2 regions of the Massilia sp. CCM 8734 genome follow, and region 1 is predicted to be linked to the other one. Evidence: predicted binding sites of a transcription regulator. Region 1 holds the regulator's gene; the other holds the start of a gene.
The links. The regulator NrdR, encoded in region 1, represses ribonucleotide reductase genes. The targets are predictions, from matches to a motif close to CACNANATNTNGTG.

Region 1 (7,984 bases):
ATACGTCGCCGTGCCAGGCTTGCTGGAGGAACTGGACCGATGCGCGCCCCAGTTTTTCTATACTCAATGTCAAGTTTAATGCATCATCAAGCCGGGCTGGCGCGTGATAGTCGATGCTGGCGTTCTTGACGACGAAAATCGCGCCGTGTTCGTCGCGCAGCGCCTGTTGGCCGACGTTGGCCGCACGCAGCCATTCGGTGCGCGCGCGTTCGAAGAATTTGAGGTAGTTCGCGTAAAAGACGATGCCGCCGGCGTCCGTGTCTTCGTAATAGACCCGTACCGGCCAACTGAATACTGAGGGCATTTCATTTGCCATAAGTGAATATCGGAAACATTTTACGCGGTTTTTTGCTGTAAATGTACGCAAGCGTACATAAAGATGGCGCCCAGCGGCCCGGATGGCGCACAAGTAGACGTGAGCCATGGCGAAGTGCCAAGTTCTGTAACAATCGCTTACATGGGCGAGTAGTCGTGTTACGCGGCCGCAGCTCCCGCCCATACCCTCGTCGTTCCCGGCCGTGCCGGTAACGACGAAAGTTACGTCCGCTTGATCGCAAACGGCCCGAACCCCTGGCAGGTCGGCATCATCTCGATCGTATTGATATTGATATGCGGCGGCAGTGTGGCGATCCAGAACGCGGTGGCGGCGATATCCTTGGCCGTCAGCGGCTGCGTGCCTTCGTACACCTTGGCCGCTTTCTCATCGTCGCCCTTGAAGCGCACGTTCGAAAACTCGGTTCCGCCGCACAAGCCCGGCGCCAGGTTGGTCGCGCGCACGCCCGTGCCGGCCAGGTCGGCGCGCAGGTTCAGGGTGAACTGGTCCACGAATGCCTTGGTCGCACCGTACACATTGCCGCCCGGGTAAGGGTAGTTGCCGGCCACCGATCCCAGATTAATGATCAGCCCGCTTCCGCGCTCGACCATGGCCGGCAGCAGCGCGCGCGTCATCGTCACCAGGCCGGTGCAGTTGGTGGCGATCATGGTTTCCCAATCGGCCAGCGGGGCTTCGTGGGCCGGCTCGGTGCCCAGCGCCAGGCCGGCATTGTTGATCAGCACATCGACCTGGCGCCACGATTGCGGCAACATCGACAAGGCTTCGTTGATCGACTCCTTGCAGGTGACATCCATGACGATCGGCAAAGCCAGGTCGCCCAGCTCGGCCGCGAGGGCATCCAGGCGGTCCTTGCGGCGCCCGCTGATGACGACTTGATGGCCGTTGTTGACGAAGGTACGCGCCATTTCGGCGCCGAAGCCGGCCGAGGCGCCGGTGATGAAAACGATCATAGTGGTGTCCTGGAGAAGTGCAAAGCTGTGCCGGATTGTAGCCCAAGTGACCCGATTGGCCGCTACCTGCCATTTAGGCAATCCCATTCCTTGCCCTATTCAAGGACTTAACTTACAATTTGGGCTCCATTACGTCTCACGTAACTGGCGAAAAGTCGCGGCGCATTGCTGCCTGGCGGCGAAAGGTGGGCATCCACCGGGGAACGTGAGATTTCATCAGCCGTTCGCCTGGGCAGCCACCGATGGAAGCGCACGATGAGGCTGCCTGTTCCATTTCCGACGGCTCCCCTCATTCGATCCTTGCAATCAGGTGCCTCGCACTCTTATCGATTGGAGTTTTTTCATGTTTTCAAAAGAACACACGCTCGCCCATGTTGACCCGGAATTGTGGGGCGCGATCCAGAAGGAAAACGCACGCCAGCAAGATCACATCGAACTGATCGCGTCCGAGAACTACACCTCGCCGGCCGTCATGCAAGCCCAGGGCTCGCAGCTGACCAATAAATACGCCGAAGGCTATCCAGGCAAGCGCTACTACGGCGGCTGCGAATTCGTCGACATCGCGGAACAACTGGCGATCGACCGTGTCAAACAACTGTTCGGCGCCGAAGCGGCCAACGTGCAGCCGAACTCCGGCTCCCAGGCCAACCAGGGCGTGTTCTTCGCCATGCTCAAGCCGGGCGATACCATCATGGGCATGTCGCTGGCCGAAGGCGGCCACCTGACCCACGGCATGGCGCTGAACATGTCGGGCAAGTGGTTCAACGTGGTGTCGTACGGCCTGACCGAGCAGGAAGACATCGACTACGACGCCATGGAGCGCCTGGCGCATGAGCACAAGCCGAAAATGATCATCGCCGGCGCATCGGCGTTTTCGCTGAAAATCGACTTCGAGCGTTTCGCCAAGGTCGCCAAGGCAGTGGGCGCGTACTTCATGGTCGACATGGCGCACTACGCCGGCCTGATCGCCGCTGGCGTCTACCCGAACCCGGTGCCGCACGCCGACTTCGTCACCTCGACCACGCACAAGTCGCTGCGCGGCCCGCGCGGCGGCATCATCCTGATGAAGGCCGAGCACGAAAAGGCCATCAATTCGGCCATCTTCCCCGGCATCCAGGGCGGCCCGCTGATGCACGTGATCGCCGGCAAGGCCGTTGCCTTCAAGGAAGCGCTGGAGCCGTCGTTCACCGAGTACCAGAAACAGGTCGTCAAGAACGCCGACGCGCTGGCCAAGGCGTTGATCGCGCGCGGCCTGCGCATCGTGTCCGGTCGCACCGAGTCGCATGTCATGCTGGTCGACCTGCGCGCCAAGAACCTGACCGGCAAGGAAGCCGAAGCCTTGCTGGGCGCCGCCCACATGACCTGCAACAAGAACGGCATCCCGAACGATCCGCAAAAACCGTTCGTGACGTCCGGCATCCGCCTCGGCAGCCCGGCCTTCACCACGCGCGGCTTCAAGGAAGAAGACGCCACCACGGTCGGCAACCTGATCGCGGACATCCTCGACAATCCGAACGACGCGGCAGTCGTGGAGCGCGTCAAGGCCGAAGTCAAGAAGCTGACCGACAAGTATCCGGTCTACGCGGCTTGATCTAAGCGACACTCACAGCAGCAGCCCCGGCCCCATGAAATGTCCCTTCTGCCAGCATGAAGATACGCAGGTCCTCGATACGCGCGTATCCGAGGAGGGCGATTCGATCCGGCGCCGGCGCCGCTGCGTCAAGTGCGACAAGCGCTTTACCACTTATGAACGGATCGAATTGTCGATGCCGATCATTGTCAAGAAAAACGGCAGCCGCACCGAGTACGCCTCGGTCAAGCTGCGCGGCAGCCTGATGCTGGCGCTGCGCAAGCGGCCGGTGTCGGCCGAGGCCATCGATCAGGCCGTCGCGTCGATCGAGGAAAAACTGCTCACCAGCGGACAGCGCGAGGTCGATACCGGCCACGTGGGCGAGCTGGTCATGCAGGAACTGAAACGCCTCGACAAGATTGCCTACATCCGTTTCGCGTCCGTGTATAAAAACTTCGAAGACCTGGCCGAGTTCCAGGAAGCTATTGCCGAAGTAGGTCACGAGCGCAAACCGCGTAAATAGTTCAGCTCACACTCTTGAGGCAGGCCATGCGCGCCTGCCCTCAGCACTGTTAACGTAGCTCCCAAGCGATCCAGATCACACCACCACCGACCTTGCAGCCCTGGCTGACAGGCTGCGGCGGCATGACCGGGCGCGTCGTTCAACGTTGCGGGGGAGTCATGCGCGCATTGCGAAATCATGTCGCCGGCGGATTCACGCTCATCGAAGTGCTGGTGGCGCTGGTGCTGCTTGCCATCGGCATCCTGGGCGCGCTCGGCACCCAGGTCGCGGCGCTGCGCACCCGCCAGGAGTCGAGCCTGATGTCGCGCGGGATGCATCTGGCCAGCGGCCTGGCCGAACGCATGCGCGCCAATGCCGCGCAAATGCGCCTGGACGACGCCATCAATCCCTATTTGCAACTGCGCTACGAGGCGGGCGAGGGCGCGCCGCCGCCCGCGCCCTCCCAGTGCTACGGGGCGGGTCGTTGCGACAGTGCGCAACTGGCGCGCTTCGACATCGCCGATACGGTGGCCGCGCTGCACGCCGGCTTTCCGGGCGGGCGTATCGCGGTGTGCCGCGACGCCGTCGTGTGGGACGATGCGGGCCAGGCGCTGGCGTGGGAATGCGCCGGCGCGGCCGGGGCGCCGGTGGTCATCAAGCTCGGCTGGCATGTCCGCTCCGCGCAGCGCGCCGGGCCGGGCGCCGCCGCGTCCTCCGCTCCAGCGCTGGCGGTGATGCTGGGCACGGGGGCGCCGTGAGGGCGCGCCCCGCTTTGCGATGGCTGCGCCAGGCCGGCCTGGGCCTGGTCGAACTGATGGTCGCGCTGGTGCTCGGCCTGCTGGTGACCCTGGCGGCTGCGGCGCTGCTGGTGTCCGCCCAGTCCGGCTACGCCGCACAGAACGCACTGGCGCAGACCGACGACGCCGGCCGCTTCGCGCTCGAGGCCATCGAACGGGCGGCGCGCCAGAGTGCCTGGGTCGATCTCGAGCGCGAAGGCGCGCCGCCATCGTCCGCCGCGACGGCCGCCCGCATCGGCGGGCTGGACAACCATGTGCTGGCGGGCGGCGGGCCTGGCATCGCCGCCGCGCGACCGGGCGGCGTCAACGGCAGCGACGTGCTGGCGCTGCGCTTCGACGGCGCGGGAGCCGGACCCGATGGCGACGGCAGCGTGCTCAGCTGCGCCGGCTTCGCGGTCGGCGCCGCTAACGAGGGCTGGAGCATTTTCTATGTCGCTCCGGATGCCGCCGGCGACGCCGAACTGCGCTGCAAATACCGTGGCCAGAAGGGCTGGCGCAGCGAGGCGCTGGTGGGCGGGGTCGATACCTTCCAGGTCCTGTACGGGCTCGACACCGACGAGCCCGGGGACGGCTTGCCCGACCGCTACCTGGCCGCCGCGGCCGTCAACGCGCTGGACGCCTCCCTGATACTCGACGGCGCCACCCCGGCAGAGCGCGAGCGCGACCTGCGCCGCAAAACCCACTGGAAGCGCGTGGCCAGCGTCAGGGTGGCGCTGTTGCTGCATGGCGCGCCCGGCGGCGCCGGCGGGCGCGAACCGCTTGCCTACGAGCTGTTCGGCCCCGGCTACAGCGGCGCCGATGACCCAGGCACGCGCATCGACGAAGCACGCCTGCCGCCAGCGCAGCGCTGGCGCGAGCGGCGCATCTTCGCCACCACCATCGTAATGCGCAACGCGGCCCTGTGAAACGCCATGCCAACCCTTCCTTGCCGAAGTGACCGCCAACATGGCGCCGTGCTGCTGACAGCGCTGTTCGTGCTGCTGGCGCTGATGATCCTCGGCGTGTCCGCCGCCCGTAGCGCGCTGAGCAGCGAAAAGTCGGCGCGCCACGAACGCGACCGCCAGATCGCATTCGGTGCGGCCGAGGCCGCGCTGGCCGACGCCGAACACGATATCGAGGGCGGCAGCGATCCCTCATCCCAGCGCGCGGCACTGTTTTCGCGTGGCAATGCGCTCGGCTTTGTCGACGGCTGCGGGGCCGAGCGCGAGCTCAATGCCGGCCTGTGCCTGCACGTGCCGGGGCAGGCGGCGTGGCAGCATGCCGATCTGTCGGGCAATGACGCAAGGCCGGCGGCTGGCGTGGCGTACGGCCGCTTTACCGGTGCGCAGCTGCCGTCGGGCAAGGGCACGCTGCCGCTGCGAGCGCCGCGCTACCTCATCGAACTGTTGCCGCACACCCAGGCAGGGGCCGATGCCGCCCGTCCGCCAAGCAACTTTTATCGCATCACGGCGGTCGGCTTCGGCGCGCTCGATGCGACCCGGGTGGTGCTGCAAACCTTCTACCTCAAGGCGGCGCCGGAGGAGGGGGCATGAACGCCATCCTTCAACGCTTGCGGGCGCCGTTACTCACTGCACTGCTGACCTTGCTGCTCGCTTGCTGGACCTGCGCGGCCGGCGCCGCGCCGCCGCTGTTGCAGGTACCCGACGGCGTGCTCGGCGCACCGGGCCAGATGCCGCCTAACCTGCTGATCAATCTGTCGCTCACGTTCGACGACGCCGGCGCGGCCTATCGCGGCGAGTATGCGAACGCGACCGATTATCCCGGTTACTTCAATCCGCGCCTGTGTTACCAGTATCCGATGAAGGCGCACTCGCGTTCGGTGCGCGAGCCCGACCTGGACGAACGCCTCGGGCATTTCGCGCCGCTCGGGCCGGCGCGGGCGGACCATGGCTGCGGCGGCGATGCGTTCAGCGGCAATGTGCTGAACTGGGCCACGGCCTCGACCCTCGACCTGGTGCGCCTGGGCCTGACTGGCGGCGACCGCGTGATCGACGACGCCGGCATCACCGTGCTGCAACGCGCCTGGTTGCCCGATGGCGCGGCACATGTCGATTTTTACGCGAACGCCCTGCATTTCCCGCGCAAGATGCTGCCCGCCGCCGAGAGCGCGGCGCTGACCCCGTTCGGCAAAACCGACCTGTATATCGTGTCGTGCCGCAATCGGGTGCTCTTCAGCGGCACCAACAAAGGCAAAAGCTGCGACGCACCCCGTTATGGCACGGACGGTACGCGGCTGGTGTCCGATAAATTCCATGGCGAATTTCTTGCACGTGTGCGCGTCTGCACGCCTGAGGACAGCGCCAGCCGGCCGGCCTTGTGCCGACCGTACGGCGGCGCCTTCAAACCGGAAGGCGCGCTGCAACGGCACGCCGGGAGCGCGCGTATCGGCGTGATGGCCTACGCGGCAGGCGAGCGCCAGCAGGGCGGCGCGCCCGATGGCGGCGTCCTGCGCGCACCGCTCAAGTTCATCGGCGCCCAGGCCATCGACGCCCCAGGCTACGAGGCGCAGCCCAACCCGCGTGCCGAATGGAGCGACCAGACCGGCGTGTTCGTCCCCAATCCCGATCGCGGCGACGGCGCGGCCAGCGGCAGCATTGCCGCCATCAACCTGGCGGGCAGGAGCAAGCCGGCCAGCGCCGGCAGCTACGCCGTCGGCGACCCCGGCGCGGAACTGTATTACGAAGCGCTGCGCTATTTGCAGGACCGCGAACCGGGCGCGGCAACTGGTGGCGTCGCGCCGGATGGCTTGCCGGTGTGGGCTAGCCGCAGCGACCCGGTGAGCGCCGCCTGCCAGCGCAACGTGATCGCCACCATCGGCCACCCGGCCTTTATCGACGACCGCCACGTGCCGGGCAACACCCGGACCGGGCGCAACGACGCCGCGCGCGCCGCCGATACCTTCGCCGTGGTCCGTTTCGACGTCATGCAGGCAACGCGCCGCGTTGGCGACATGGAAGCCGACCGTGGCGGCGCCTACGGCAACAGCGCGCCCCGGTCCGATTTGAGCGGGCTCGACATGCTCAGCGACGGGCCGAACAAGGCCGGCAGCCTGTACCTGGCCGGCGCGGCCTGGTGGGCGCACACCAACCCGATCCGGCGCGACAAGCCGGTCACCGTCACCAGCATGGCGCTCGAACTCGGCATACCGGCACGCGAGGGCGCCAGCGCGCTGTACCTGGCCGCCAAATACGGCGCCTTCGACGACCGCAACGGCGACGCCAATCCCTTCATCACCAGTGGCGAGCGGCGCGACGATACGGAGTGGCGTGGTGCCGGCGGCGTCCCCGCCGGCTTCTTTGGCGCCAGGGACGCGTTTGCGATCGGACCGGCCATCGACGCCCTGTTCGCCGCTGCGGGTAACAGCGGCGGCGACACGCCCGGTGCGCTGGTGGCCAGCCCTGTCGGCAAGGGGCGCGGCTTCGTGCTCCAGGCCAGCGGCGACCTGTCCAGGGCCAGCGGCAGCCTGCGGCGGCGAGCGCTTACCGTGGGCAAGGACGTCCTGCCGTCCATCTCGGACAAGGTGGAATGGGACGCCGCCGAACTGTTGACCGGCAACGATGGCGTGCGGCCAGCGCTGCCGCCCCGTACGGCGCCGGCGGCGCGCAAGATCTACACCTTGGCCTACCGGCCCGACAAAACGGTGACGATCCCGTTCGACTGGGCCAGCCTGCCGCAGGAAATGCGCGCCGTGCTTGACGTTGCCCTTGCCGGCGGCGCGCCGGACGGACTGGGCGAAGCGCGCACGGCCTTCCTGCGTGGCGAGCGCGGCAGGGAAGCCGGCCAGCCGGGCGGCGTCTTGCGGCGCCGCGCCAGCGTGCTCGGTGATGTGGT
Region 2 (7,984 bases), on a different contig from region 1:
CATGGCAACGCTGATGGCGGCGGCGGGAGCGGCGCAAGCGGCACCAGCGAGGAAGCGGTGGCCCTCGTGAAAAGGCGATCGCCTATTACCAGGCGAATGGCATGGACAAGACCGCCGCCGAGATCAACGGCAAGACCGGCATGTTTGAAAGCAAGGACTTGTATCTGTTCGTCGCGCCCGTCCCACCGGGACCGGTGACGGCGCATGGCGCCAACGCCAAGCTGGTCGGCAAGGAGCTGGGCGACCTGCGCGACGTCAACGGCGTGTATTTCACGCGCAGCTTCCGCGAAGTGGCCGCCAAGGACGGCAAGGGCTGGGTCGAGTACAAGTGGCCCAACGCCAAGAGCGGCGCGCTGGAATCGAAGAGCACCTATATCGAGCGGGTCGACGATGTGTACTTCGCTTGCGGCGTGTACAAGGCCGGCAAGTCCTGAGGCGAGGGCGCGCAAATGCAAAAAGCTCCCCGAGGGGAGCTTTTTTACTGGGCGTACGGGAGTCTCGCCCGCCTGGCGGCGTGCGCCGCGTTCCCGGTGTTATTCCCAGTTCAGCGCGCCGCCGGTCTGGTACTCGGTCACGCGCGTCTCGAAGAAGTTGCGTTCCTTCTTCAGGTCGATCATCTCGCTCATCCACGGGAACGGGTTTTCCTCGTGCGCGAACAGCGCGTCCAGGCCGATCTGCTGGGCACGACGGTTGGCGATGAAGCGCAGGTAACCCTTGAACATGGTCGCGTTCAGGCCCAGCACGCCGCGCGGCATGGTGTCTTCGGCGTACGCATACTCCAGGTCGACCGCTTGCAGGAACAGCACCTTGATCTCTTCGCGGAAGGCAGGCGTCCACAGCAGCGGGTTTTCCATCTTGATCGTGTTGATCAGGTCGATGCCAAAATTGCAGTGCATCGACTCGTCGCGCAGGATGTACTGGTACTGCTCGGCCGCGCCCATCATCTTGTTCTGGCGGCCCAGCGCCAGGATCTGGGTGAAGCCGACGTAGAAGAACAGCCCTTCCATCAGGCAGGCGAACACGATCAGCGACTTGAGCAGCTTCTGGTCGTTTTCCACGGTGCCGGTGGTGAACGCCGGATCGGTCAGCGTGTTGATGAAGGGAATCAGGAATTCATCCTTGTCGCGGATCGACTTGACTTCGTTGTAGGCGTTGAAGATCTCGCCTTCGTCCAGGCCCAGCGACTCGACGATGTACTGGTAGGCGTGGGTGTGGATCGCCTCTTCGAAGGCCTGGCGCAGCAGGTACTGGCGGCATTCCGGCGCCGTGATGTGGCGGTAGGTGCCGAGCACGATGTTGTTGGCGGCCAGCGAATCGGCGGTCACGAAGAAGCCCAGGTTGCGTTTTACCAAACGGCGCTCGTCGTCGGTCAGGCCGTTGGGATTTTTCCACAACTCGATGTCGCGCTGCATGTTGACCTCTTGCGGCATCCAGTGATTGGCGCAACCGGCCAGGTACTTGTCCCACGCCCATTTGTACTTGAACGGGACCAGCTGGTTCACATCGGTCTTGCCGTTGATGATGCGCTTGTCGTCGGCGTGGACGCGCTTGGCGACCAATGCGGCGTCGGCGACCGGTTCTGCGGCGGGTTGGGCGCCATTCGGCGGCACGGGGCGCGCGGCTGGCGCGCTGGCTGTTTCATCGTCCCAGGACAACATGGTGGATTCCTCTTTTCGTCAATTCGTCTGTGTTCAATTCGGTCTTGCCGGAGCGCCGCAGCGCTCCTTCCCGCTATTAGCTGTTACTGGCAGGCTTCGCATTCCTCGAAGCCATCGTCGCCCGGACGCAGGTAGCACGCCGCGCCCTCTTCCTCGGCCGCCGCGGCGGCTACCGATGCCGCCGTCGCCGCCGCCGCCTTGGCCGCCGTATCGGCCGCCGCACCCATGGCGTGGGCCGACATGCCGCCGTCCACCGCCACCGCGTTCAGCGCGCCGGTCTTGGAGGTCGACTTTTCCATGTGGGTCGCCGCGATGGTGCGCAGGTAATACGTGGTTTTCAGGCCGCGCAGCCAGGCCAGCTTGTAGGTTTCGTCCAGCTTCTTGCCCGAGGCGCCAGCCATGTAGATGTTCAGCGACTGGGCCTGGTCGATCCACTTCTGGCGACGCGAGGCCGCTTCCACCAGCCAGCTCGGCGAGACTTCGAACGCGGTGGCGTAGATGTCGCGCAAGTCTTGCGGGATGCGGTCGATCTTGGCCAGCGAGCCGTCGAAGTACTTCAGGTCGGCGATCATGACTTCATCCCACAGGTCGCGGGCCTTGAGGTCGCGCACCAGGTACGAGTTGATCTCGGTAAATTCGCCGGACAGGTTCGACTTCACATACAGGTTCTGGAAGGTCGGTTCGATGCAGGCCGACACGCCGATGATGTTCGAAATGGTCGCGGTCGGGGCGATCGCCACGCAGTTCGAGTTGCGCATGCCGAACTGCTTGATGCGCTCGCGCACCACGGTCCAGTCCATGGCCGAGGACATGTCCACTTCCAGGTAGCCGCCGCGCTCGTCGGCCAGCAGCTTGACCGAATCCTGCGGCAGGATGCCACGGTCCCACAGCGAGCCGCTGTACGACTCGTAGCGGCCGCGCTCTTCGGCCAGCTCGGTCGAGGCCAGGTAGGCGTAGTAGCACACCGCTTCCATCGACGAATCGGCAAATTCCACGGCCTGGTTCGACGAGTAAGGCACGCGCATCATGTGCAGGCAATCCTGGAAGCCCATGATCCCCATGCCCACCGGACGGTGGCGCATGTTCGAATTACGCGCTTTTTCGACGGCGTAGTAGTTGATATCGATGACGTTGTCGAGCATGCGCATCGCGGTGCGCACAGTTTTCTGCAGCTTGACCGGATCGAGCTTGCCTTCTTTCATGTGCGCCGGCAAGTTCACGGAACCCAGGTTGCAGACCGCGATTTCGGACTCGTTGGTGTTCAAGGTAATCTCGGTGCACAGGTTCGAGCTGTGCACCACGCCCACGTGTTGCTGTGGCGAACGGATGTTGCATGGGTCTTTGAACGTGATCCATGGGTGGCCGGTTTCGAACAGCATCGACAGCATTTTGCGCCACAGGTCGAGCGCGGCGATCTTCTTGAACACGCGAATCTCGCCGGCGGCCGCTTTCGCTTCGTAGCCGGTGTAGGCCGCCTCAAAAGCCTTGCCGACCTTGTCGTGCAGGTCGGGCGTTTCGGATGGCGAGAACAGGGTCCAGTCGCCCTTTTCCATCACGCGCTTCATGAACAGGTCGGGAATCCAGTTGGCCGTGTTCATGTCGTGGGTGCGGCGGCGGTCGTCGCCGGTGTTCTTGCGCAGGTCGAGGAATTCTTCCACATCCATGTGCCAGGTTTCCAGGTAGGCGCATACCGCGCCCTTGCGCTTGCCGCCCTGGTTGACCGCCACGGCGGTGTCGTTGACCACTTTCAGGAACGGCACCACGCCTTGCGACTTGCCGTTGGTGCCCTTGATGTGGGCGCCGAGCGCGCGCACCGGGGTCCAGTCGTTACCCAGGCCGCCGGCGAACTTGGCCAGCAGCGCGTTTTCCTTGATCGCGTCGTAGATGCCTTCCAGGTCGTCCGAGACGGTGGTCAGGTAGCACGACGACAGTTGCGAGCGCAGGGTGCCGGAGTTGAACAGGGTCGGGGTCGAGCTCATGAAGTCGAACGACGACAGCAGGTTGTAGAACTCGACGGCGCGCGCTTCGCGGTTTTCTTCGCGCAGCGACAGGCCCATGGCGACACGCATGTAAAACGCCTGCGGCATTTCGATGCGCACGTCGCGCACGTGCAGGAAGTAGCGGTCGTACAGGGTTTGCAGGCCGATGTAACCGAACTGCAAGTCACGGTCGGCGACCAGGGCTTTGGCCAGCTTGGCCAGGTCGAAAGTGGCCAGCACCGGGTCCAGCAGCTCGTTTTCGATACCCTTGGCGATGTATTTCGGGAAGTACTCGATATAGTGCGCCGCCGCTTTGGCTTGCGGCACTTCTTCGCAGAACACTTCCTTGCGGATGGTGTGCAGCAAAATGCGGGCGGTGACCTGCGAGTAAGCCGGGTCCTTTTCCATCAGCGCGCGCGCAGCCAGGATGGCGGACTTGTGCAGCTCTTCGACCGGCACGCCGTCGTATAGGTTCTTGACCGTTTCGGCCAGGATGGCGTCGGCGTCGACGTGTTTTTCCAGGCCGACGCAGGCGGCGGCGATCAGGTCGCGCACCTGGTTCATGTCGAGCAGGCGGCGCTGGCCGTTTTCAAGCACGTGGATTTGCGGGGCGGCCACGTCGGCCGAACCGCCTTGCGCCTCCTTCTGCAGGCGGCGCTCTTCCATGTGCTTGGCGCGGTACAGCACGTAGGCACGCGCCACGTCATGCTCGCCCGAACGCATCAGCGACAGTTCGACCTGGTCCTGCACGTCTTCGATGTGGAACGTGCCGCCCGATGGCTGGCGGCGGATCAGGGCCGACACCACGTTCTCGGTCAGTTGCTCGACCAGTTCGCGCACGCGCGCCGAACCGGCGCTCTGGCCGCCGTTCACGGCCAAAAAGGCCTTGGTGACGGCGATCGAGATCTTCGATGGTTCAAATGCGACGACGGCGCCGTTGCGGCGGATGATGCGATAGTCGCCGCGGGAGGCGACAGCGGCGGCGCTGGTGGCCGAGGCCGGAGCGGCTGCTCCAGGTGTGACGTGCAATTGGTTAATCGAAGAATCTTGGGATGTTTGCATGTGGGACCTCCTGGAGCGGCGGGCTTTGGTCTGCCGCCGGTTGTTATCAAGTGGACGGCGTCGATCAACCGTCCCCAACAAATGTAAAAACAAAAAAACTACCCCGCCGGCCTGGAATCCGAGGCCGGCGTCGTGACGCGCGATGGTGGGTTGAGTGCGTTAAGAACTAGACTTGCCGTGCTGCGTGCCGTACTGTATTAAGGGGCCGACCAATCGGTGGCAGAGCGCTAAAAACCACTATATCTAGTCGATTGCTCGATTCTGGGACTAATTGTAGTACCTCACTCCGGGAGTGGCAATAGAATTAAGTAGCAATATTTTCCTGTGCTTCGCTTGACTTTTTTGAGTCAGGCCACAGGAAGGACTGCCCGGTTAGCAGGTACTAACGGCTGCCATTTTTTGCGGCAGCCGCACGCCCGCACGCTTGCCGTTTTCGGGTCGCGGGGCAGTATTATAAACCGTGGGGGGGAGCGGGCGTCGGAATCGGCGGGAACCCAAGTTTGTCGCTCGCGAGCGCTTCACCGGCACATTCACCGTCTCCCCCGCGCAGGCGGGGGTCCATAGCACCTCTGCTCATATGTGGTATAGGCCCCCGCCTGCGCGGGGGAGACGGCTCCGAGTTCGCCAGGTAAAGTTGAACTGGTGAGGCGCGAACAGCGATGCACCTGCAAACAAGGCAATTCGGGGCCGAGCCGCCTACCCCTCCGGCTCCTGGATATCGAGCTTCTGCATCTGGTAGCGCAGCTGCCGGAAACTGATCCCCAGCAGCATGGCCGCCTGGGTGCGGTTGAACTGGGTCTGGGTCAGCGCGCGCAAGATGATCTCGCGTTCGACCTGTTCCAGGTAATCGGGCAGGCTGCTGGGCAGCTCGGCCGGGGCGCCAGGGCTGAACCGGGCCAGCGGCGCGGCGCCTTCCGGCGGCGCCGGCGCCACCTGCGCCACAGGCGCGGCCAGCGCCTCGGCCGCCGGCGCCTGCTCGGCCACCCGCGCGCCCTTGAGCGACAAGTCGCCCACCTCGATCACGCCGTCATTGGCAAACGCCAGCGCCCGTTCCAGCACATTTTCCAGTTCGCGCACATTGCCCGGAAACGAATACGTGCGCAAGGTGTCGAGCACCTGCGGCCCGAGCGCGGCCGGCTGCCCCGCGCCCGCCAGGCGCGCCAGCATGCCGCCGACCAGCACGCCCAGGTCGTCGAGCCGCTCGCGCAACGGCGGCACGCTCAGTTCGATCACATTCAAGCGGTAAAACAGATCCTGCCGGAATTTGCCGGTCTCGACGCACTGCGCCAGGTTCTGGTGCGTGGCGCTGATGATGCGCACGTCGACCGGCTCCTCGCTGGTGGCGCCGATCTTGCGCACGCGCCGCTCCTGGATCGCGCGCAGCAGCTTGACCTGCATCGCCAACGGCAGGTCGGCCACTTCGTCGAGCATCAGGGTGCCGCCGTTGGCCGCATGGAAAAATCCGTCGCGCTCGTCGGCCGCGCCGGTAAACGCGCCCTTGCGGTAGCCGAAAAACTCCGCTTCCATCAGCGCTTCGGGAATCGCGCCGCAGTTGACCGCGATAAAAGGCTTGCCCGCGCGCGAGCTGCGCGCGTGGATTTCGCGCGCCACCAGTTCCTTGCCGCTGCCCGACTCGCCGGTAATGGCGATCGGCGCCATCGAACGCGCCAGCCGCTCGATCTGCTTGCGCAGCGACTGCATCACGGCCGATTCGCCGATCAGGCGCGAGGCGGTGCCGGCCGCCGCCGGGCTGCCGGCCTGGCTGGCCGGCGCCGACAGGCGCAAGGCCGACTGCACCATCACCCGCAAGTCGTCCAGCACCACCGGCTTGGAAACGTAATCGAAGGCGCCCGCCTTGAGCGCCACCACCGCGTTTTCGGCGCTGCCGTAAGCGGTGACGACCGCGATCGGGGTCGACTTGTTGGAGGCGCCCACTTCCTGCACCAGTTCCAGGCCCAGGCCGTCGGGCAGGCGCATGTCGGTCAGGATGAGGGCGTAATCGTTCTGCGCCAGGAAGGCGCGCGCCTCGCGCAGCGTTTCGGCGCTGTCCACATCGAGCCCCATCCTGACCAGCGTGATTTCCAGCAGTTCGCGTAAATCGGCCTCGTCATCGACGACCAGTACGCGGGGTGATGTCATGTTGTTGCCTTTCTGTTAGCAGTAGCGCCGCGCGCGCCCAGCGGCTGCGCGAACGAAATCACAAAGCGGCCGCTGGCCGCCCGTACGCCGGCGCCGCTGGCATCGAAGCGGTATTCGTAATCGAGCATCGCCGCGTTGTTCAGGCACAGCTCGCGCGCCAGATATAACCCCAGCCCGGTCCCCTTGCTCGAGGTCGTATAAAACGGCTCGAACAGGTGCGCCCGCACGTCCGGCGTGATGCCGGGACCGTCGTCCTGCACGTGCAGCTCCATGCCGCCGGCCGCATCGGTGACGACGTACACCCGGATACTGCCCACCCCGCCACTGGCGTAGCGCAGCGCATTGGTCAGCAGGTTGATCACCACTTCGCGCAGGTGCAGCGCGTCGAAACGCACTGGCACGGCTCCGGTGTTGCCTAGCCACACTATATCATTGGCAACCCCTTGGGTTTCATCAAATTCGGTCTTCAACTCACTCAAAAACGGGCCAAGCAACAACGGTTCGCTATTGGGCTGGACCTTGCGCGACAGTTGGAGTATGTCTTCCACCATGCGGTTGACCCGCGCCACATTGTCGCCGACGATCTTGAGCAGGCGCGCCTGGCCCGGCTCGTGCAAGTCTTCGGCCAGCAGGGCGGTGGCGTGGCCGATGGCCGAGAGCGGATTACGCACCTCGTGCGCGATGCTGGCGGTGAGCCGTCCCATCGAGGCCAGTTTCAGTTCCTGGGCCTGGTTTTCGATGGCGGTGACATCCTGCAGGAAGATCACGCAGCGCTCGGAGGCCTCCTCGACCGTGTCGACGCGGGCAAAGCGCAGCTTGAGGTGGGCCGCCAGGTCGCGCCGCCCGCTCCAGGCGGCCGTGCCGGCGTGGCCGCCGCCGCTGTCGCGATACGGCTTGACCGTCACGAAGGCGGCGCGCGGAGCCCCGCTCACGGTAGCCGGCCCGACTTGCTGCTGCCACTCGGAAAACGCAAACGCGACCGGTTCCAGCGCCGCCACCTCGGACAGGGAAAAACCGCTGTCGCCGTTGGCCAGCCCCAGCATCTGCTGGGCGGCCGGGTTGCCGGCAAAGATGTGGCCGTCGCGGTCGACCACGAGAATGCCGTCGGCGACGTCGGCGATGACGATCTGGTTGATCGCCAGCTGG

Region 2: F2P46_RS07920 (ribonucleoside-diphosphate reductase subunit alpha) is a predicted target of NrdR. The motif match lies at 4,935-4,948, and genes of this name have one in related genera.

The regions. Positions count from the first base shown of each region.
Region 1 is NZ_WHJI01000007.1:70,261-78,244, reverse strand. It holds gene ybgC (tol-pal system-associated acyl-CoA thioesterase) at 1-304, opposite strand, end outside; gene F2P46_RS08930 (SDR family oxidoreductase) at 538-1,284, opposite strand; ZMP/ZTP riboswitch at 1,415-1,525, shown strand; gene glyA (serine hydroxymethyltransferase) at 1,628-2,875, shown strand; gene nrdR (transcriptional regulator NrdR) at 2,910-3,377, shown strand; gene pilV (type IV pilus modification protein PilV) at 3,536-4,114, shown strand; gene F2P46_RS08910 (PilW family protein) at 4,111-5,058, shown strand; gene F2P46_RS08905 (PilX N-terminal domain-containing pilus assembly protein) at 5,065-5,685, shown strand; gene F2P46_RS08900 (pilus assembly protein) at 5,682-7,984, shown strand, end outside.
Region 2 is NZ_WHJI01000006.1:79,854-87,837, forward strand. It holds gene F2P46_RS07910 (cache domain-containing protein) at 102-434, shown strand; gene F2P46_RS07915 (ribonucleotide-diphosphate reductase subunit beta) at 534-1,658, opposite strand; gene F2P46_RS07920 (ribonucleoside-diphosphate reductase subunit alpha) at 1,742-4,699, opposite strand; gene F2P46_RS07925 (sigma-54 dependent transcriptional regulator) at 5,396-6,838, opposite strand; gene F2P46_RS07930 (ATP-binding protein) at 6,835-7,984, opposite strand, start outside.